2 regions of the Granulicatella sp. 20925_1_28 genome follow, and region 2 is predicted to be linked to the other one. Evidence: predicted binding sites of a transcription regulator. Region 2 holds the regulator's gene; the other holds the start of a gene.
The links. The regulator LexA, encoded in region 2, represses DNA repair genes until DNA is damaged. The targets are predictions, from matches to a motif close to CNAACANNTGTTNG.
Positions count from the first base shown of each region.

Region 1: a site for LexA is predicted at 2,763-2,776, ahead of O3793_RS06830 (CitMHS family transporter). Genes of this name have one in related genera too.

Region 1 is NZ_JAPWBS010000013.1:9,629-21,032, forward strand. It holds gene citG (triphosphoribosyl-dephospho-CoA synthase CitG) at 1-485, opposite strand, end outside; gene O3793_RS06825 (GntR family transcriptional regulator) at 478-1,173, opposite strand; gene O3793_RS06830 (CitMHS family transporter) at 1,294-2,679, opposite strand; gene O3793_RS06835 (hypothetical protein) at 3,016-3,339, shown strand; gene O3793_RS06840 (acetyl-CoA carboxylase biotin carboxyl carrier protein subunit) at 3,365-3,757, shown strand; gene O3793_RS06845 (sodium ion-translocating decarboxylase subunit beta) at 3,836-4,906, shown strand; gene O3793_RS06850 (OadG-related small transporter subunit) at 4,934-5,065, shown strand; gene citC ([citrate (pro-3S)-lyase] ligase) at 5,078-6,088, shown strand; gene citD (citrate lyase acyl carrier protein) at 6,116-6,424, shown strand; gene citE (citrate (pro-3S)-lyase subunit beta) at 6,412-7,299, shown strand; gene citF (citrate lyase subunit alpha) at 7,301-8,833, shown strand; gene citX (citrate lyase holo-[acyl-carrier protein] synthase) at 8,865-9,377, shown strand; gene O3793_RS06880 (oxaloacetate decarboxylase subunit alpha) at 9,392-10,786, shown strand; gene epsC (serine O-acetyltransferase EpsC) at 10,896-11,404, shown strand, end outside.
Region 2 is NZ_JAPWBS010000005.1:22,320-33,723, reverse strand. It holds gene O3793_RS04070 (N-acetylmannosamine-6-phosphate 2-epimerase) at 1-338, shown strand, start outside; gene O3793_RS04065 (PTS transporter subunit EIIC) at 374-1,879, shown strand; gene O3793_RS04060 (MurR/RpiR family transcriptional regulator) at 2,008-2,823, shown strand; gene O3793_RS04055 (PTS glucose transporter subunit IIA) at 2,836-3,330, shown strand; gene lexA (transcriptional repressor LexA) at 3,378-4,001, opposite strand; gene O3793_RS04045 (DUF896 family protein) at 4,145-4,393, shown strand; gene tkt (transketolase) at 4,585-6,579, shown strand; gene O3793_RS04035 (AzlC family ABC transporter permease) at 6,654-7,352, shown strand; gene O3793_RS04030 (branched-chain amino acid transporter permease) at 7,345-7,668, shown strand; gene O3793_RS04025 (TIGR00282 family metallophosphoesterase) at 7,780-8,577, shown strand; gene mutS (DNA mismatch repair protein MutS) at 8,601-11,156, shown strand; gene mutL (DNA mismatch repair endonuclease MutL) at 11,160-11,404, shown strand, end outside.

The DNA of each region.
Region 1 (11,404 bases), on a different contig from region 2:
CGAATGCCTTTGATGCCATGTTCGACGTAGAGTTTTTCACCATAAGAGAGGTGTTCTTTTTGGTCGAGGTTGGCAAAGTCCACTTCGATGAGGTGGCGCGTCATTAGGTGGCAGTAGTGCAAGGCTTCTGGAATGTTGCCATTCGTATGAGCGGTAGCCCCTAAGACGAGCGCAAAGGAGAAGTTGGCTCCTTTATGGGTGTTGATATTGTTTGTGGCGGCCATCATCGCATCTTCGGCTTGTTTTCCAAGGGTGCGAAGTTCGTTGAATAAGTCGAGTGGACTGCCGTTATGACGGCTTCCTGCTTCGGCATAGGCTAGTAAATAAGGGCGGAGAGCAACGATGCTTTGATAGAAGGTGTCCTTTGTCATGTCCTTATGAGCGCCTGTGGAAATGGGATCCACGAGGCCTGGTTTTGGCGCGAGATTTACTTCTTGTAGAAGGGCGTCTGTGGCCGCTTTTGCTAAAAACTCAGGATTAATCAATGTGTAATTTCTCCATTTGTTTCAAAATAAATTGTAAGGAGCGATCTAAGTGCTCGTGTGTAATCAGCGTGATTTGTTCTACGTCGTTATTGAGCATGCCGCGATAGATGAGTTTGTGTTCTTCGAGTGCTTTTGTACGGCGTTCTGAAGAACGAATCGATAAGTCGCGGAAGTAAATGACGTATGTACGTAATTCAAATACGATTTCTTTTAGACGTGTCATTTGGCATTTTTCGTAGATGAAATCATTGAAAGTCGTGAAGTTCGCAAGTACTTCGTCGACTCTGTCTTCGTTGTTGAGACGTTCGCATTCTTCGAGAATGGCGTTCAACTCTTCGAAGTCTTCTTTCGTCATGAGTTTCATCGCATTAATTGTTGCCAATGTGTCGAGTGATTTTCTAATTTCGTAAATTTCATGGGCATCTTTAATGGAAATTCCTTTTACGATGACACCAATCTTAGGGATGTGCTCTACTAGGTGCTCTTTCGTTAACTCGTTAAGAGCGTAGCGAATGGGTGTACGGCTGATGTTTAACTCAGTCGAGAATTCTTTCTCGTTAATACGCGTACCTGCAGGGATTTCTCCTAAGATAATCGTTTTACGAAAAGCTTCGTAGAGCGAAATTTTAAGAGGTTTGTTTTGGGTAATATCTAAATTTTTCTTTACCGCTTGGATAATCGCTGACATAGTAGCCTCCTGGAAATTATTGTAAACATTAGAGATAGTATAAACGATAAAATGGTAAAATGCACAAAAAAAGACTTGTTAGGCTAGGCCTGAACAAGTCTTTTTCACAAATTCAATTGTTTAATTTTGTGGTAAGTATAATGGCATATGACCCATTAATACGATTGTTACAACGAAGATGACGAAGATAACAGCTGCGTATTTAGCTGATTCTTTTTGCCATTCACCCATGTCTAATCCTGTTAGACGTAATAGTAAGTAGATGAACGCTACTAATGGGCTTAATAAGTGGAATGCTTGACCCATTAATGAAGCTAATGCCATTTGCATATCTGTGAAGCCGTATTGACGTCCAACTTCAGCGAATGGAATTAATACTCCGTAGTAGAATCCGTCGTTTGTTAAGAAGAATGTACCAGGGATCGAGATTAATGCAATGATTAATGACCAGAATCCTGCTAATTGTTGAGGGATAACTTGAACGATACTTTGTGTTAAAGCAGTTGCCATTCCAGTTCCTTGGAATAATCCCATGAATACGCCAGCACCGAATACTAGTAATACTACTTGTACAGCATCCCCAGCGTTGTCTCCAATACGTTTAGATTGAGCTTTTAAGTCTGGGTAGTTAATCATTAAGGCTAAACCTGTACCAACTAAGAATAATACAACTGGTTTAACTTCGATTGAATTGATGAATGAACCAGCAACTAACCAACCGATTAATACGATTGTTAAGATAGCGTTGATTACAAAGTTTTGTGGACGACGTTTTTCTAATACTTCAGGATCAGAAATTGTAGTCAATTCGTTTAATTCTTCTTCAGTTAATTCTTGGATACCTAAACGAGCGCGTTCTTTTTTACCCATTGAGCGAGCAACAAAGAAGATTACGTAAAGAACTGAAAGAATCATACCTGGTGCTAAGTAAGCTAGGATATCTGCTTCTACACCAAGAACTGACATCGCACGAGCAGTAGGTCCGCCCCATGGTAATAAGTTCATGATAGTGTTTTGTAAGATAATAAGAACCCCTAAGTTCATTAATTTCATGTCTAATTTTTTGTAAATTGGCACGAAAGCTGAGCAGCAGATTAATGTAGTTGTTGTTCCGTCACCGTTTAATGATACGGCAGCAGCAACGATAGCAGTAGCCATCAATACTTTCATTGGGTCGCCTTTAGCGAAGCGAATCATTTTGTTAGTGATTGGATCGAATAATCCAGCGTCTAACATTGTAGAGAAGTAAAGGATTGCGAATAGAAGCATAATTCCTGTTTCAGCAGTCCCTTTCATCGCTGTTAATTTATCTTTTGAGTTATTTCCGAATAACCCTTGGCGAATTAATGTACCGATGTTAACGTCTTGGACTTGACCTGTAGCAACTAAAATAATTGCAAAAACTAATGGAATTAATACTAAAGCTGTAAATGGTGACATTTTTTTCTTCATGATAACGTACATGAAAATTGCCATCATTACGTAAGCTGAAATTGTGATAACCATCATATCTTCCTTTCTTTGTTTAAAAAAATAATTTTTTATAGTTGGAGAATCCTTCAGTCGCTAAAACCTGAAAGGAAGCTCCACGAACCCATTTTTGTAAAAATGAATTCGTTTACTTATAGCGATATCTTAAACAATATTTAATAAAAAAGATAGTAATTTCATATCGAAAAACAATAAAAGAACAGTTTGATGTGACAAAATGAGCATAAGTTTTATATCCTATTTATAATAAAACACCAAAAGAACAGGGGAAAAACCTGTTTCTAGTTTAGGTATGACGCCGTTTTCTGTATAATAATTGCATGTAGATTATGTTGGGAAGGGAGTGAAGGAATGGGAATTCTCCAACGATTATTTGGCAAGAAGAACTCTGAAGCAACGGAACACGCATCGACAAAGTCTGCACAACCAGAATCTGAATGGGAAAAATTAGAAGCTTTTGTACCGGTAGAAGCAGAAGAAGCTAAGCACGTCTCAATCATTGCAGCGGCGATTGCGGCCTCAGATTATCCAGAAAGCCAATTTGTGGTTAAACGCGTCCTTAAACGCAACCCAGAAACCAAGATTATCTCGGTTATTGCCTCAGCGATTGCTGCAGGTGAATCAAATGACAGTCAATGGGCTGTTAAAGAAATCTACCAAAAACGCAATTCATAATATATTTTAGGAGGAATGTTACGATATGTTACGTAAATTCAAAATCAAAGTAGACGGTCAAGAGTACCAAGTAGAAATGGAAGAAATTGGAGCAGTTGCAGCGCCTGCTCCTGTAGCACCAGTTGCAGCTCCAGCGGCACCTGCTGCACCAGCAGTAGAAGCAGCTCCAGCACCAGCAGCTCCTGTAGCAGCAACACCAGCTGGCGCAGACGCAATGCCGTCTCCAATGCCTGGTAACATCTTACGTATTTTAGTAAACGTAGGAGACACAGTTACTGAAAACCAACCATTAATGATTTTAGAAGCAATGAAAATGGAAAACGAAATCGTTGCAGCTAAAGCAGGGGTTGTAGCAGGAATTCACGTTAAAGAAGGTCAAGTGGTAAACCCAGGCGACGCTTTAATTACAATTAACTAATTTTAATAACTTTCAAGGAGTGAAACAGTGGAAACATTAGTTCAAAATCTAGCGTCATTTACTTTGGGCCAAGGTATCATGATGGCTATCGGTGCCCTATTAATGTACTTAGGGATTAAAAAAGAGTACGAACCAACATTATTAGTACCAATGGGATTAGGTACAATTTTAGTAAACTTCCCAGGGACAGGGGTTCTTGACCAAGTCGTTGGTGGACAACAACAACACGGTGTCCTACAAATCTTATTCGAAATCGGTATCGAAACTGAATTATTCCCATTATTAATCTTCATCGGTATCGGTGCGATGATCGACTTCGGTCCATTATTACAAAACCCATTCATGTTATTATTCGGTGCGGCAGCTCAATTTGGTATTTTCTTCGTAGTAGTTGTAGCCGTATTATTCGGATTTGACATTCGTGAAGCAGCTTCAATCGGTATCATCGGTGCGGCTGACGGTCCTACATCAATCTTCGTTGCGAACCAATTAGCCCCTCAATTACTTGGAGCGATTACGGTTGCGGCCTACTCATACATGGCTCTTGTTCCGATTATCCAACCAATCGCTATCAAGATGGTTACAACAAAAGCAGAACGTCGTATTCGTATGACATACCACGCTTCAGGCGTATCTAAATTAACTAAAATCTTGTTCCCAATCATTATCACAATTGTAGCAGGTTTCATTGCTCCAATTTCATTACCACTTGTTGGTTTCTTAATGTTTGGTAACTTATTACGTGAATGTGGCGTTTTAGATAACTTATCTCAAGCTGCTCAAAACGAATTAGTAAACATTGTTTCTATTCTATTAGGGATTACAATCTCTGTTAAAATGCAAGCTGATTTATTCTTAAATGTTCAAACATTAATGATCATCTTGTTCGGTTTAGTAGCCTTCATCATGGACTCAATCGGTGGTGTGGTATTTGCTAAAATCTTGAACTTATTCCGTAGAGAAAAGATCAACCCAATGATCGGAGCTGCAGGTATTTCTGCATTCCCAATGTCAAGTCGTGTTATCCAAAAAATGGCGACAGACGAAGATCCTCAAAACTTCATCTTAATGTACGCTGTTGGAGCTAACGTTTCTGGACAAATCGCTTCTGTTATTGCTGGTGGATTATTATTATCATTCTTCATGTAATAATATAGAAGGAAAAGGAGGAAAACGATGACTTTCAACGCAGAACATTTAACACAAGCTTTCGAATTAATGGCTTTAGGGATGGGTGGAGTTTTCCTAGTATTAGGAATTCTATATGCCGTTTCTGCTATTTTATTAAAAGCATTCCCGCCAAAATAAGGAGGCCATTCCATGGAAAATTTCATTCTCAAACGTTTATGGCTCGATCGCGATAAAAAAGCTCGTCAAGATTGGGAATGGTTAATGGATCAAGCTAACCTTGGCAAAACAGAGCAGGTTGATTATACGATTGCGATTTACCATACTTCTGGTGAACCTGCAGCAACCGGTTCTTTAGACCGCAACATTTTAAAATGTTTAGTGGTTTGTAAAAAGTATCAATCAGAAAATCTGTTGACGCATCTCGTGATGGCGCTCTTGGATGAATTAAGAGAACGTTCTTATACAAATAGTTTTGTCTACACGAAACCAAAGAACATTGTCTTCTTTAAATCTCTAGGTTACCGGGTAGTTGCCGAGACAGAAAACCTTGCCTTTTTAGAACAAGGCATTCCGTCCTTTAGTGATTACCTAAAATTACTAAAAGACCATTTCGTAGAAGGAAGTAGCAATAGTGCCATCGTCATGAATGCAAATCCTTTTACACTGGGACATCAATATTTGGTAGAAACGGCCGCAAGTCAGTCGAGTCACCTCTACGTGTTCGTTGTTTCCGAGGACCGTTCGTTCTTTAATACGAATGACCGAATGGAAATGGTGAAACGAGGTGTGAGTCATCTGCCGAACGTAACGGTGCTTCCAACGAGAGACTACATGGTCTCAAGTGCGACTTTCCCATCTTACTTCTTGAAAGAGAAGGCTGATTTGGAAGTGGCAAAAGTTCAAGCAACATTGGATGCAACACTCTTCTTAGAAAACATTGTTCCAACGTTACAATTGACCAAACGTTTTGTGGGTCAAGAACCACTTTCCCCAGTAACCTCCGTTTATAATGACGCGCTAAGAGCTGCTTTTGGGAGCGACTTAGAGCTAGTGATTATAGACAGACTTTCAGCCGGGGACGAAGTGGTGAGTGCGACGCGGGTGCGCGCTGCCATTCAAGACAAAAACGTAGACGAGTTGAAACTACTCGTTCCAGCAACTACGTATCATTATTTAGAAGAAAAACATTTCATTGGTTAAAATCCAAAAGAAAAGGTGGAAACAATAATGGAAATTAAAAAAAGTGCAGTAGTCGGTACTTTGGAATCAAGTGACATCATGATCACTTTAAATCCAAGTACCGCTGGTCGAATCGACATTCAATTAGAAAGTAGTGTCGAAAAACAATTCGGAAATCAAATCCGTCGTGTGATCGAAGAAACTTTAAAAGAACTAGGGGTTACTTCAGCAGAAGTCATCGCAGTTGATAAAGGGGCTTTAGATTGCACAATTCAAGCTCGTACAGTGACAGTTGTTCACCGTGCAGCAGAAGTTGAAAACTACGACTGGAAGGAGATCGACTCATGGAACGCTTAAGAAGAACAATGATGTTCGTACCTGGTTCAAACGCAGCAATGTTGCGTGATGCTCCACTTTACGGCGCAGACTCAATTATGTTTGACTTAGAAGATGCTGTTTCTTTAAAAGAGAAAGACTCAGCTCGTGTATTAGTACATTTCGCTTTAAAAACTTTTGACTACAGCAATGTAGAAACAGTTGTACGTATCAACGGTTTAGATACAACAGGTGCTTTAGATATTGAAGCAGTTGTACTAGCTGGCGTAAACGTTGTTCGTTTACCAAAAACTGAAACAGCTCAAGATATCGTAGACGTGGATGAAATCATCACTCGCGTTGAACGTGAAAACAACATCCCAGTAGGTCGCACTAAAATGATGGCTGCGATTGAATCTGCTGAAGGTGTGTTAAACGCTCGCGAAATCGCTAAAGCAAGTGACCGTTTAATCGGTATCGCTTTAGGTGCTGAAGACTACGTAACAAACATGAAAACTCGTCGTTATCCTGATGGACAAGAGTTATTCTTCGCTCGTAGCATGATCTTACACGCTGCTCGTGCTGCAGGAATCGCTGCAATCGATACTGTTTACTCTAACGTAGACAACATGGATGGATTCCGTGAAGAAGTAGAACGCATCAAACAATTAGGTTTCGATGGAAAATCTGTTATTAACCCTCGTCAAATTCCTGTGGCTAATGCAGTATATGCACCAACAGAAAAAGAAATTCAAAACGCTAAAGAAGTTATCTGGGGAATTCGTGAAGCTGAAGCGAAAGGTTCAGGTGTTATCTCAGTTAACGGTAAAATGGTCGACAAACCAATCGTGGAACGTGCTGAGCGCGTAATCGCATTGGCAAAAGCGGCTGGATTGATTAGCGAGGAGGAAATTTAAGATGGTATTAAATAAAGCTGGACGTGACATTCCACAAGAATATGCAGATCAATTTGGGGTATACGAAGGTGAGTTAGCTCGCATTAAACCTTATGAAGCAGCTAGCCGTAAAATTAAACCTGTTGAACCTCGTCAAGAAAAATTATTAGGTAGCATTCGTGAAGCTATTGAAAAAACTGGTTTGAAAGATGGCATGACAATCTCATTCCACCACCACTTCCGTGAAGGGGACTATGTAATCAACATGGTTATGGAAGAAATTGCAAAAATGGGAATTAAAAACCTATCAATCGCGCCTTCTTCAATCGCAAACGTACACGAACCATTAATTGAACATATCAAAAATGGTGTCATTACAAACATCACTTCATCTGGTTTACGTGATAAATTAGGGGCAGCAATCTCTAGCGGTATCATGGAAAACCCAGTTGTGATTCGTTCACACGGTGGACGTGCTCGTGCGATTACTGCAGGAGACATCCACATCGACGTTGCCTTCCTTGGAGCTCCAAGTTCTGACGAGTACGGTAACATCAATGGTACAAAAGGAAAAGCAACTTGCGGTTCTTTAGGATACGCAATGATCGACGCTAAATACGCTGACCAAGTAGTTGCCATTACTGACAGCCTTGTACCTTATCCAAACACTCCAATCAGCATTCCACAAACAGACGTGGACTATGTGGTTGTAGTAGATGAAATCGGGGATCCTAAAGGGATTGCTAAAGGGGCAACTCGTTTCACTAAAAACCCTAAAGAATTATTAATCGCAGAATACGCTGCTAAAGTAATCACTGGTTCTCCATATTACAAAGAAGGATTTTCATTCCAAACTGGTACAGGTGGAGCTTCTCTTGCTGCAACTCGTTTCATCCGTGAGGCAATGATTAAAGACGGCATCAAAGCAAGCTTTGTACTTGGTGGTATTACAAACTCAATGTGCGAATTGTTAGAAGAAGGTTTAGTTGAGAAAGTTATCGACGTTCAAGACTTCGACCACCCATCTGCAATTTCACTTGCAAACAATGCAAACCACTATGAAATCGACGCAAGCATGTACGCAAACCCATTATCTAAAGGTTCAGTAATTAACCGTTTAGACGTTGCAATTCTTTCTGCTTTAGAAGTAGATACAGACTTCAACGTAAACGTAATGACTGGTTCTGACGGTGTTATCCGTGGGGCTTCAGGTGGTCACTGTGATACAGCCTTTGCTTCAAAAATGTCTATGGTTATCAGCCCATTAGTACGTGGACGCATCCCTACATTCGTAGAATCAGTAAATACTGTGATTACTCCTGGTACAAGTGTGGACGTGGTTGTTACTGAAGTTGGTATTGCTATCAATCCTAACCGTCAAGACTTAATTGAACACTTCAAAGGGTTAGATGTACCTCAATACACAATCAAAGAATTACAAGAAAAAGCCTACAGCATCGTTGGAAACCCAGAACCAATCCAATATGGTGATAAAGTGGTTGCGGTAATCGAATACCGTGATGGAAGCATCATCGACGTTGTTCGCAATGTTTAATTCTTTGTTTGATGGAGCGCCGGTGGATATCATGCAAATGCTTGATGCCAGAGAAAGACGTGCTCGTACCCAACAACAATTACTAGAACAATTCAACCCGTGTGTATTGGTGTCCATCACGCTGAATATTCCAGGGCCTGTTAAAAATTCAGAGGCGATTACAACCGTCTTCGCCTCTGTCATTTCTGAATTAGATGAGGCTTTACAGTCTTTTGAGAAACTTCATCAAGAAGACTTCTCGCCTCAGACAGGGATGGAATTTTACCGCGTCCTTCGCGCAGACGCACTTCGTGTCAAGCGCGCTTGTACGGAATTTGAAGAAGGACACCCACTCGGGAGATTACTCGATATCGATGTTGTTGAAATGGCTGGAGAGACTCCAACGCCCATTTCCAGAACAGCCCTTGGAATGTCCCCAAGACGTTGTTTTATCTGCAATGAGGACGCAAAAGTGTGCGCCCGTTCTAGAAAGCATACGATCCTAGAGATGCAAGAGCATATCGCTCGTATCGTCGCAGAGTACACATCGAGTAAAAGACCTTAAGAAAGGAAGATATTATGAGCAAAATTATCCGTTTAACTGAAACGGTTTTGCGTGACGGACAACAAAGTCAAATCGCGACTCGTATGTCAACTGAAGATATGTTACCAATCTTGGAAACATTAGACCAAGCTGGCTTCCATGCGTTAGAAGTATGGGGAGGAGCAACTTTTGACTCTTGTATTCGTTTCTTGAATGAAGACCCATGGGAACGTCTACGTCAAATTCGCGCAGCAGTTAAAGATACAAAATTGCAAATGTTATTACGTGGACAAAACCTATTAGGATACCGTAACTATGCTGATGATGTGGTACGTTTATTCGTAGAAAAATCTGTACAAAACGGAATCGACATTATTCGTGTATTCGATGCTTTAAACGATGTTCGTAACATGAAGACATCCATCGAAGCAACAAAATTAGCAGGCGGACACTGCCAAACAGCAATCTCTTACACAACAAGTCCAGTTCACACTGTAGACTACTATGTTGATTTAGTAGGACGCATGGCAGAATTCGGTGCAGACTCAATCTGTATTAAAGACATGGCTGGGGTATTAACACCTCAAACAGGTTACGAATTAGTAAGCCGTATTAAAGAAAAAACTGATCTTCCTTTAGAAGTTCACACTCACGCTACAAGTGGTATTTCTGAAATGACTTACTTAAAAGTAGCTGAAGCAGGCGCAGACATCATCGACACTTGCTTATCATCATTCTCTGGTGGTACAAGTCAACCTGCAACTGAATCAATGGCTTTAGCACTTAAAGATTTAGGCTTCGAAACAGGCGTTGACATGAAGAAAGTGGAAGAAGCAACAGCTTACTTCAACGGCATTCGTGATAAATTCCGTGCAGAAGGAATCTTAAACCCTAAAGTAAAAGATACAGAACCAAAAACATTAATTTACCAAGTACCTGGTGGAATGTTATCAAACCTATTAAGTCAATTAACTGAACAAGGCTTAGCTGACAAATACGAAGAAGTATTAGCAGAAGTGCCAAAAGTACGTGCTGACTTAGGGTACCCACCACTTGTAACACCATTATCACAAATGGTTGGTACACAAGCGGTAATGAACGTGATTTCAGGTGAACGTTTCAAACTTGTTCCAAAAGAAATCAAAGATTACGTTTTAGGATTATATGGACAAGCTCCGGCAGAAATTAATCCTGAAGTGAAAGCAAAAATTATTGGAGATGCAGAAGTTGTGACCGTTCGTCCAGCTGACTTAATCGAAGATCAATTACCAGAAATTCGCGAAGAGATTAAAGAATACGCTAAATCTGACGAAGATGTGTTAATGTACGCACTCTTCCCACAACAAGCCAAAGATTTCTTAGGTCGCCGCGAAGATCCATTTTACGATGTACCATTACAAACAGTAGATGTGACTTTAGACTTACAATAATTTCTAAGAAAGCTGAAAGGCTAGGCTTCGCGCCCGGCTTTTCAGCTTTTTGTGTGCTTTAAACTGTGCTATAATGAATAGAATAGACAAATGCAAAGGAAGTGAAGGAATGGGGCGTTTTAGAGAAGATATGGAAACTTATAAAAGAAATGATCCAGCGGCAAGAAGCAGCTTGGAAATTGTCTTGACGTACCCAGGATATCACGCAACGGTCTTACACCGGGTGGCGCATTGGTTCCATACGAAGGCGAAAATGAGACTCCTTGCACGGATGGTGAGCGGCTTTAGCAGGTTCCTAACGGGCATCGAGATTCATCCAGGCGCAACGATTGGAAGGCGATTCTTTATCGACCATGGAATGGGAATCGTCATTGGAGAGACCACCATTATTGGAGACGACGTGAGGATGTTCCATGCGGTCACATTAGGCGGAACTGGAAAAGATACAGGCAAGCGGCATCCAACCATCGAAAACGGAGTGCTCTTATCGGCGCATTCGCAAGTCATTGGCCCCGTAACGGTTGGAGAATATGCAAAAATTGGAGCAGCGGCAGTTGTGTTAGACGACATTCCTGCACACACCACAGCAGTTGGACTGCCGGCACGAGTGGTCCGCGT
Region 2 (11,404 bases):
AATATCCAGACCAATTACTGATGGCAGACTGTTCAACGGTAGAAGAAATGATTCATGCTGATGAACTCGGCTTTGATTTTATCGGAAGTACTTTAGTAGGTTATACCAAACAAAGTAAAGGCGACAAAATTGAAGAAAATGACTTTGAAATCTTGAGAACAGTTTTAGAACGAATCAAACATCCACTTATTGCAGAAGGCAATATTGATACACCTGAAAAGGTGAAACGTGTGCTTGAGTTAGGCGCGTATAGTGTCGTTGTAGGATCAGCGATTACTCGTCCGCAACTCATCACGAAAAAATTTGTTGATGCGATTCAACAATTAGAAAAAGATTAAACATCACTTATTTATAGTTTAAGGGGGAAAACCACATGTTTAAATTTTTACAAAAAATTGGGAAGGCCTTTATGTTGCCGATTGCCATTTTACCGGCAGCAGGTTTGTTATTAGGGATTGGTGGAGCTTTATCCAACCCAGTAACTGTGGCAACATATCCTGTATTAAATAACGACGTATTACAAGCTATCTTTAAAGTAATGAGCCAAGCAGGGGAAGTTGTCTTTGCAAACCTTTCACTTCTTCTCTGTGTGGGCTTATGTATCGGTTTAGCAAAACGTGACAAAGGAACTGCAGCACTTGCTGGGGTGACTGGTTACTTAGTAATGACTGCAACAATCAAAGCTCTTGTAGGATTATATATGGGTAAAGATGCTTCGATTGATACAGGGGTTATCGGAGCTGTTGTAGTAGGGGCCATCGCTGTTTGGTTACATAACCGTTATAACAATATTCAGTTACCACAAGTATTAGGATTCTTTGGTGGTAGCCGTTTTGTACCAATCATTACTTCATTTGCAGCTATCTTTGTTGGAGCTATCTTCTTCGTAGTATGGCCACCATTCCAACAATTACTAGTTTCAACTGGTGGATATATCTCACAAGCGGGTCCTGTGGGTACATTCTTATATGGATTCTTAATGCGTCTATGTGGAGCGGTTGGATTACACCATATGATTTATCCAATGTTCTGGTTTACTGAACTAGGTGGTGTTGAAGTTGTAGCTGGTCAAACAGTTGCAGGGGCACAAAAAATCTTCTTTGCTCAATTAGCAGATCCTAACCACGTAGGTCTATTTACTGAAGGAACTCGTTTCTTCGCTGGTCGTTTCTCAACAATGATGTTCGGTCTTCCAGCTGCCTGCTTAGCAATGTATCACTGTGTACCAAAAGATCGTCGTAAAAAATATGCAGGTTTATTCTTAGGGGTTGCATTAACTTCATTCATTACAGGGATTACAGAACCAATCGAATTCATGTTCTTATTCGTAAGTCCAGTATTATATGTTGTTCACGCATTCCTTGATGGGGTAAGTTTCTTCATTGCGGATATTCTTAATATCTCAATCGGTAATACATTCTCTGGTGGGGTTATTGACTTCACATTATTCGGGGTATTACAAGGTAACGATAAGACAAACTGGTTATTACAAATTCCATTTGGTTTAATCTGGAGTGGTCTATACTATGTAGTATTCAGATGGTTTATCACTCAATTTAACGTAGCAACTCCAGGACGTATTGAAGATGATATGTTATCAGATGACAAACCAGTTGTTGAAACACGCGATAGCTTGAAACAAGACAGCGTTCGTATTATTGAAGCTCTAGGTGGAGCAGAAAATATCGAAGACGTGGATGCTTGTATCACTCGTCTACGTGTTGCTGTTAAAGAAGTTGATAAAGTCAACAAAGCAACCTTGAAAGAAATCGGGGCAGTAGATGTTCTTGAAGTAAAAGGTGGTATTCAAGCCATTTACGGTGCGAAAGCAATTCTTTACAAGAACAATATTAATGAAATTTTAGGTGTAGACGATTAGTCGTTTAAACTCACTCAAAAGATGGACTAGTCTTAACGATTAGTCCATCTTTTATTTTTTGAAAAAAGGCAAAATCTTTTTAGAAACCTGTGCTATAATGAATGTAACAATGCAAAGGGGAAAAGCAGATGTTGTCATTTGAGAAAAAAGTAGCACCGATGATTGAATCGATTTATGATACGTTGACACCGATTGAAAAAACGATTGCGAAATATTTCTTGGGTGTGATTCCGGAAAATGAATCGTTATCCGCACAAGAAGTATCTAAAAGATTATTCGTATCGATTCCATCCTTAACACGATTTGCTCAAAAGTGTGGCTATAAAGGATATCGACAGTTCATTTATGATTATCAAAAGGGAAAGCAAGAAGAGACAAACTTGCATAATGATTTAACCAAAATTGTGTTAGACGATTATGCAGACCTCTTAACGAAATCCTTCTCGCTCATTAATGAAGCCCAGCTGATTCATGTGTGCGACATGCTCAGTAAGGCCAAACGCGTGTATATATACGGACAAGGAAGTTCCGGGTTAGCAGCGCTGGAGATGAAATTCAGATTCATGCGACTCGGGATGATTTGCGAGGCGATTACGGATTTACATACGATGCTGATGAACCGCGTATTAGTCGATGAAGATTGTCTTGTGATTGGGATTACGGTATCGGCCAACGAAAGTGTTGTGAATGCCGTGAATATCGCAAAACTTCAAGGAGCGAAAACCGTTCTAATTACCTCCAAGAAGAGTGAAGAGTTGCAACAGGATTGTGACGAATTAGTGCTCATCGCGATGAAGAATGCCTTAGAGCAAGGAACGACCATTACACCGCAATTCCCAGTTCTTGTCATTGTCGATATTTTATATAGTTACTACAAGGAAATCGATAAGGAACGCAAACGCTCGATTTTCTCAAATACATTACATGCCATTCAACCAGAATAAGGAGACGATAAAATGTTTGGATTTTTTAAAAAGAATCAAGTAGAAAAAGAAGTGCCAGTATTTGCACTAGCTGGTGGAGAAATTGTTCCCATTACACAAGTGAATGATCCAGTGTTCGCAGGTAAGATGATGGGTGACGGATTTGCAATTATTCCTTCAAGTGGTGTGATTACTTCTCCAGTAAAAGGGGAAGTGGTGAATGTCTTTCCAACACTTCACGCTGTAGGCATTCAAACTGCTGGCGGATTAGAAGTACTCGTGCATATGGGAATTGATACCGTTGAATTAAAAGGGGGACCTTTTGAAACGACAGTAACAGTTGGCCAAAAGGTAGATGAACATACCGTGTTATCTACAGTGAACCTAGAAGCGTTAAAAGAAGCTGGTAAGGATACTGCAATGATGGTTCTCTTTACGAATATGGATAAAGTGGAATCAATTGTGATAGCTACAGAAGGAACTGTTGAAGGAAAAACAGAAGTAGGGAAAGTAACATTAAAAGCTTAATAAAAAAAGAATCTCCGCTCAAATTTGAGCGGAGATTTTCATTTGGTTTAGAAAATACGACTGCGGTATAAGCTTACCACTTTTCCTAAAATCGTACAGTTCGGTAAGATGATAGGGTCCATCGTGTCATTTTCTGGCTCTAGGCGCACATGGTCGCTTTCGAGATAGAATCTCTTACAAGTTGCAGTGTCTTCTTCGGTCATCGCAATGACGATTTCACCGTTTGAGGCAGTTGATTGTTTACGGACAATGACGGAATCGCCATCAAAGATACCGGCATTAATCATACTGTCTCCTTTAATACGAAGCATGAATAAATCGTCTGCATCGTTTTGTAATTCTGGTGGGATTGGGAAGAAGTCACTTGCTTCTTCTACAGCAAGAATTGGTTCACCGGCTGTTACCACACCAAGCATTGGAATCGCCGTTGATTTAGCACCAATGGCCTTTAGACCTGCCATTGTTAATTCGATGGCACGTGGCTTACTTGGGTCACGTTGAATTAAGCCGTTTTTCTCAAGTCTTGATAAGTGACCATGAACGGTTGAAGTCGAAGAAAGTTGAACGGCGTTACAAATTTCACGCACTGTTGGCGGATAACCGTGCTCTTGAACTTCTTTATAAATAAACTGTAATACATCTAATTGTCTAGAATCTTTTAAATTTGTCATCGGAACATCTCCTTCTTTGAGACTAGTGTAACACACTTTGTAAACAGAAATCAAACAAATGTTCGCATGGTAGTCAGATTTTTAGGAAAAAATGTCGTCTCGTGCTACACTAGGAGACGAAGCCAAGGAAAGGAATGACAAAAATGTTATCAGAAGAAAAATTAAACCGTATTAATGAATTAGCGAAAAAGAAAAAAGAAGGAAAATTGACTCCAACGGAAGAAAAGGAACAACAACTTTTACGCCAAGAGTATTTGGAAGCTTTTCGTGGTGGAATGCGTAACCATATCGAAGGATTGAAAATTGTTGATGAAGAAGGAAATGACGTGACTCCAGATAAACTAAAAGCGATTCAAAAAGAAAAAGGATTGCATAACCGAGACGAAGAATAGACGAGAGAAGGCTGAAAATTTCAGCCTTTTTATTTTTGCAAAATATGCTAAAACCATGAAAGAAATATGTGTTTTGCAAGGGGTTACTATGTTTTCCTTATCATAAAAATAACGGTTGCAAAAGCAGTCTTGGATTAGTAAAATAGAAGAGTAAGTTCCGATTAAGGAAAAAATATTTAAGGAGTGATTGTATGTTTGATAAAACCGATCAACTAGCAGTGAATACGATTCGTACACTAAGTATGGATGCGATTCAAGCTGCGAATTCAGGACACCCTGGTCTTCCAATGGGTGCGGCACCAATGGCTTATGTACTTTGGTCTAAATATTTGAAAGTTAACCCAAAACGTTCTACTTGGGTCGATCGCGATCGCTTTGTATTATCAGCAGGTCATGGATCTGCAATGTTATATGCCTTATTATATTTATCAGGCTATGATTTATCGATTGAAGATGTGAAAAACTTCCGTCAACTTGGAAGTAAAACACCTGGACACCCAGAAGTACATGACACGGATGGGGTAGATGCAACAACGGGTCCCCTTGGCCAAGGGTTCGCTAATGCTGTTGGGATGGCCATGGCTGAAGCGCACCTAGCTGCAAAATTCAACCGTGAAGGCTACCCAGTAGTTGACCACCACACTTATGTATTATGTGGTGACGGGGACTTAATGGAAGGTATTTCTTATGAGGCAGCATCTTTAGCTGGAACATTGAAATTAAACAAATTAATCGTGTTATACGATTCAAATGACATCTGCTTAGATGGTCCATTAAATAAAGTGTTCACTGAAGACGTGAAGAAACGCTTCAAAGGTTTAGGCTGGAATTATATCCGTGTTGAAGATGGAAATGATTTAGACGAAATCGCTGAAGCTATCGAAGAAGCACAATGCCAAAAAGAAAAACCAACGATTATCGAAGTGAAAACCATCATTGGTTACGGTGCTCCAAACCAAGGAACAAATAAAGTTCACGGAGCTCCTTTAGGACCTGACGGCATTGCTTCTACAAAAGCAAACTACGGATGGGAATATGGCCCATTTGAAGTGCCAGAAGAAGTGCAACACCGTTTCGACAAATTATTAGTGCAAACAGGTGAAAATGACTACAACGAATGGAAAACTTTATTCGACGACTATAAACAAGCTTATCCAGAACTTGCAAAGGAATTCGAAGATAGCTTTGCAGAAAACATCGAAGTCGACTTAGAAAAAGTATTACCTTCATACGAATTTGGTAGCCCAGCAATGGCTTCTCGTGTAACAAGTCAAGCTGCGATTCAAGAATTAGGAAAACACATTCCATTCTTCTGGGGTGGATCTGCGGACCTTTCTTCATCAAACAACACAATGAACAAAGCAGACAGCGACTTCTCACACGAAAATTACGGTGGAAGAAACATCTGGTTTGGGGTTCGTGAATTTGCAATGGGAGCTGCGATGAACGGTATGCTTCTTCATGGTGGTAACCGTGTATACGGAGGTACATTCTTCGTATTCGCAGATTACTTAAAAGCAGCAATGCGTGTTGCGGCAATCTCTCACTTACCAGCTATTTATGTGTATACACATGACTCGATTGCGGTTGGGGAAGATGGACCAACGCATGAACCAATCGAACAATTAGCAGCGTTCCGTGCAACTCCAAACTTAAACGTGATTCGTCCTGCTGATGGTAACGAAGTATCTGCTGCGTGGAAAGTAGCTGTAGAAGCAAAAGACCGTCCAACAGTATTAGTATTCTCACGTCAAAACTTACCAGTTCTTGAACACTCAAAAGAACTAGCTTACGAAGGTGTGAAACGTGGGGCATATGTGGTTAGCCCACAAAAATGCGATACTCCAGAAGGTATCTTGATTGCGACAGGTTCTGAAGTGGCGCTTGCCATTGAAGCGCAAAAAGTTCTTGCCGAAGAAGGGATTGATGTATCTGTTGTATCAATGCCATCCATGAACTTGTTCGAAGAACAACCAAAAGAATATCGCGAATCAGTATTACCAAGCGATGTTCGTAAACGTGTAGCCGTTGAAATGGGCGCAAGTTTCGGATGGGGTCAATACGTTGGCCTTGATGGGGCAACTGTGACAATCGACCGTTTCGGTTTATCAGGTAACGGAAACAAAGTCATGGAAACATTAGGATTCACTGTAGAAAATGTAGTGAATACATTTAAATCTTTATAAAAATAAGTTAAAATAAGAGATTGAAGGTCTGGGTATATCAGGCTTTCAATCTTTTTTTGTTTTTAGGAGAATGTATGAAAGAATTAAAACAGGCATTTACAATTAGTTTACCCATCTGTTTCGGGTATGTCTTTTTAGGAATTGCATTTGCACTTCTGATGTCTCAAGAAGGATTTCCTGCTTGGGCTTCTATTTTTTCAAGTCTATTTGTTTATGCTGGTTCCATGCAATTTGCCCTTGTCTCATTTATGAGTGCAGGGATGAGTTTTTGGATGATTGCCTTAATGACTTTATTTATTAATGCCAGAATGCTATTTTACGGCGTTAGCTTTATTGAGGAATTTAAAAAGTTGGGGTGGAAGGCTTTTTATTTAATCTTCGCCTTATCGGATGAAACATTCTCGTTATTAGTGGGGATGAAACAAACAAAAACTGAAGGCAATGAGAACGTTATGGTCTATGTTGGGCTCTTGAACCATTTCTATTGGATTCTTGGCACAGTCATTGGAGTTGTTATCGGCGAATTCCTTCCGTTTTCAACAAAGGGCATCGATTTTTCTATGACGGCACTCTTTGTGGTGATTCTCGTGAACCAATTGAAAAAGGCAGACCGCTATTTCCCATTTATCATTGGGGGAGTGAGTGCGATTTTCTGGTTGATTTTTGTTGGAAAACAGTATTTTCTTGTGTGCGCATTAGCCACGACGATGATTGGATTAATTGCAATCTTCGAACGTGAGAAACTACAAATGAAGGAGGAAGAAAATGAGTAGTACGTATATTTTTCTTGCTCTTGTTACGAGTGGAGTCGTGACTTTCGCGATTCGATTATTCCCATTTCTAGTACTCCGCAATCAAACGAATTTATCGAACCGCATGCAGTTTATTTCTGCGGTTCTTCCACAAGCTATCATTACAATTCTAGTCGTTTATTGTCTAAAGGATATTTCGTTTGTAAAAGCACCCTTTGGAATTCCAGAAATCATTGCAGTCGCAATCGTAGTGTTGTTGCAATGGTGGAAGGAGAATACACTGCTCAGCATCTTTGTTCCAACGGTCATTTATATGGTCTTATTACAAGTTATGTGAAATTAACATATATGTTAATTTAAGCTATCTAGTGCATGGTTGTATCTAGGTATTTTCTAGCATTGTTTTATGGTAAAATAGAGCTACATTGATTTAGAAAGAGGCACTCTTATGAAATTATTATTCGTTGGCGATGTTGTCGGTTCTCTTGGAAGAGAGATGGTCACACAATACGTCCCAAAATTAAAGAAAAAATATAAACCACAAATCACCGTCATTAATGGGGAAAATGCTGCCCACGGAAAAGGGATTACGGAGAAGATTTATAAGGAGTTATTGCAGGCTGGTGCAGACGTTGTAACACTTGGAAATCATGCCTTTGATAACAAAGCGATTTTTGATTTCATTGAAGATGCCACAAAAATGGTACGACCACTGAACTATCCAGCAGGAGTTCCAGGAAAAGGAATCGTTTATGTAAAATGTAACGATAAAGAAGTGGCAGTGATTAACTTGCAAGGCCGTGTCTTTATGAATCCGTTGGACGATCCTTTTGCCAAAATCACTGAGGTAGTTGAAGAAGCTAAAAAGAGAACACCGATTATCTTTATCGACTTCCATGCCGAAGTAACGAGTGAAAAGCAAGCATTGTCTTGGTACTTAGACGGGAAAGTATCAGCCGTTGTTGGAACGCATACGCATGTCCCAACAAATGACGCCCGCGTTCTTCCACAGGGGACAGCCTTCCTTTGTGATGTGGGAATGACTGGTCCGTATAACGGAATTCTCGGAATGGAACGCGATATTATTATTACGAAGTTCCTCAATCAATTACCAGCACGATTTGAAGTGGCTGAAGACGATGAAGGCCAATTAAGTGCTTGTTTAATTGATATTGATGACAAAACGGGGAAAGCGAAATCGATTCAACCGATTCGCATTACTCCAGATGCACCATTTTTTGAATAAAAAGATTAGAAAGAGAGTCAGAAATGCCACAAAAAACGAAACACACACCGATGATGCAACAGTATTTTTCGATTAAAGAAAAGTATCCTGATTGCTTATTGTTCTATCGACTAGGTGACTTCTATGAATTGTTTTATGATGATGCGATTGAAGCAGCAAGACTTCTCGAAATTACACTAACAAGTCGAAATAAAAATGCAGAGGACCCAATTCCAATGTGTGGGGTTCCTCATCATGCCGCAAAAGAATATATTAAAACGCTGATTGAACTTGGAAAGAAAGTAGCCATTTGTGAGCAGTTGGAAGATCCAAAGCTGACAAAGGGAATGGTGAAGCGAGACGTTGTTCAAGTCTTGACGCCAGGGACGTATACAGAATACCAAGCGCAAAATCAAAACCATTATTTAGTGTCAATTTTACCTCTTGTTGGAAAACGATTCGCACTGTCGTATGTGGATGTGTCTACAGGGGAATTGAAAGTGACACAACTCGAGAACTTGGAAGAAGTGCGTAGCGAATGCTCAAGCTTGATGTGTCGTGAAGTCGTTCTTGTCGATAGTGATGTAACAGAAGAACTTCGCCATCTCTTTACAAGCATGCAAATCTTAATTTCAACCATTGAAAAAGACCAAATTGACAGCGAAGACTGCACAGACTTAGTCTCAGAACTAGAAGATGAAGCTTCTATCCGATGCGTTCAAAATCTACTCAGCTACTTGAAACTCACTCAAAAGAGAAGTTTCTCGCACTTACAAAAGGCGCAAGCGTATCAAAGCGAGTTCTATCTCTCAATGAATTATGAGACAAAACGTAACTTAGAGTTAACAACAACCATTCGTGCCAATCAAAAACATGGATCATTATTCTGGTTCCTTGACGAGACGCAAACAGCCATGGGGGGACGTCTCCTTAAACAATGGCTTGAAAAACCACTTGTATTAGAAGGAGCGATTCAAAAACGCCATGCCCTTGTGGAAACATTGAACCAACATTACTTTGAACGTACAGACTTTATTGAAACATTGAAACGTGTGTACGACTTAGAACGGATTGTTGGGAAAGTGTCATTTGGAACCGCCAATGCGCGTGACCTCTTGCAACTCAAACAAACACTTGGACAAGTGCCAATCTTTAAATCGATTGTAGATAGCTTGGATTCAGAAGAATGGAGTGCTCTTGGAGAAAACTTATTCGACATTCCTGAGTTATATGATTTAATCGACCGTGCCATCGACGAGGATGCACCTCTTACAATTTCAGATGGAAATATTATCCGTTCAGGGTATAACGCGACGCTCGATACGTATCGCGATACCATGAAACATGGTAAAGAATGGATTGCCGCGCTCCAACAACAAGAACGTGAGCAAACAGGCATTAGTTCATTGAAGATTAGTTTTAACAAGGTGTTTGGCTACTATATCGAAGTGACCAAATCGAATTTATCAAAACTCGATAGCAGCCGCTATGAGCGTAAACAAACGCTGGCGAATGCGGAACGTTTTATTACGCCTGAATTAAAAGAAAAAGAAACGCTGATTTTAGAAGCGGAAGAAAAATCAAGTGCACTCGAATATCAATTATTCGTAGAAGTGCGTGAACAGGTGAAACACTATACCGCCCAGTTGCAACAATTGGCTAAAACTGTCGCAACCATCGACGTCTTACAAGCCTTCAGTGTGGTGAGCGAACGTTATCACTTAGTGAAGCCTACGGTTTCGATGAAGAACCGTAGACTTTGGATTGAAGATGGTCGCCATCCGGTTGTTGAAAAGGTCATGGGACAGTCAACGTATGTGCCAAATAGCATTTCAATGAGCCCAGACGAACATATTCTTCTGATTACTGGGCCGAATATGTCCGGTAAATCAACTTACATGAGACAATTGGCGCTCTGCGTGATTTTGGCGCAAATCGGATGCTTTGTACCTGCAAAGAGTGCAACGATTCCAGTCTTCACGCAAATCTTTACTCGTATTGGGGCAGCCGATGATTTAATTTCTGGCCAAAGTACGTTCATGGTAGAGATGATGGAGACAAACCACGCACTCAGAAATGCAGACGAAACGAGCTTATTGTTGTTTGACGAAATCGGACGTGGAACAGCTACGTATGATGGAATGGCGCTTGCTGAAGCCATCATCACGTATATTCACGAGCATTTATCTGCAAAAGTATTATTCTCAACACACTATCACGAGTTAACAAGACTTAGCGAAAAATACGCAGATTTACGCAATGTGCATGTGGGAGCCGTTGAAGAAAATGGCGAAGTGGTCTTCTTGCATAAAGTATTAGAAGGACCAGCCGATAAGAGTTACGGGATTCATGTGGCGAAACTAGCTGGACTTCCTACAGAGCTATTGAAAAATGCCAGCACGATTTTAAATCATTTAGAAGCTAAAGGGGCTGCAAGTGACAATAGCACCTTTGTAGAACAAGTGTCGCTCTTTGAAGAAGACACAGCGACGGTTCCTGAATGGGTTCACGAACTTAAAGGATTAAACTTAATGAGCATGACGCCAATGGATGCCATGAACATCCTGTATAAATGGCAACAAATGGAAAAGGGTGAGTAGTGTATGGGAACAATTAAAGAATTAAGTACATTACTGACAAACCAGATTGCAGCAGGGGAAGTCATCGAACGTCCTTCGTCTGTGGTAAAGGAATTACTCGAAAACGCGATTGACGCTGGAAGTACTCGAATCGAGATTGACATCGAAGAGAGTGGCCTTCGCAAGATTCGCATCCAAGATAACGGAATCGGGATGACGAAAGAGGATGCTCGTATGTCGATTAAACGTCATACAACGAGTAAACTCTA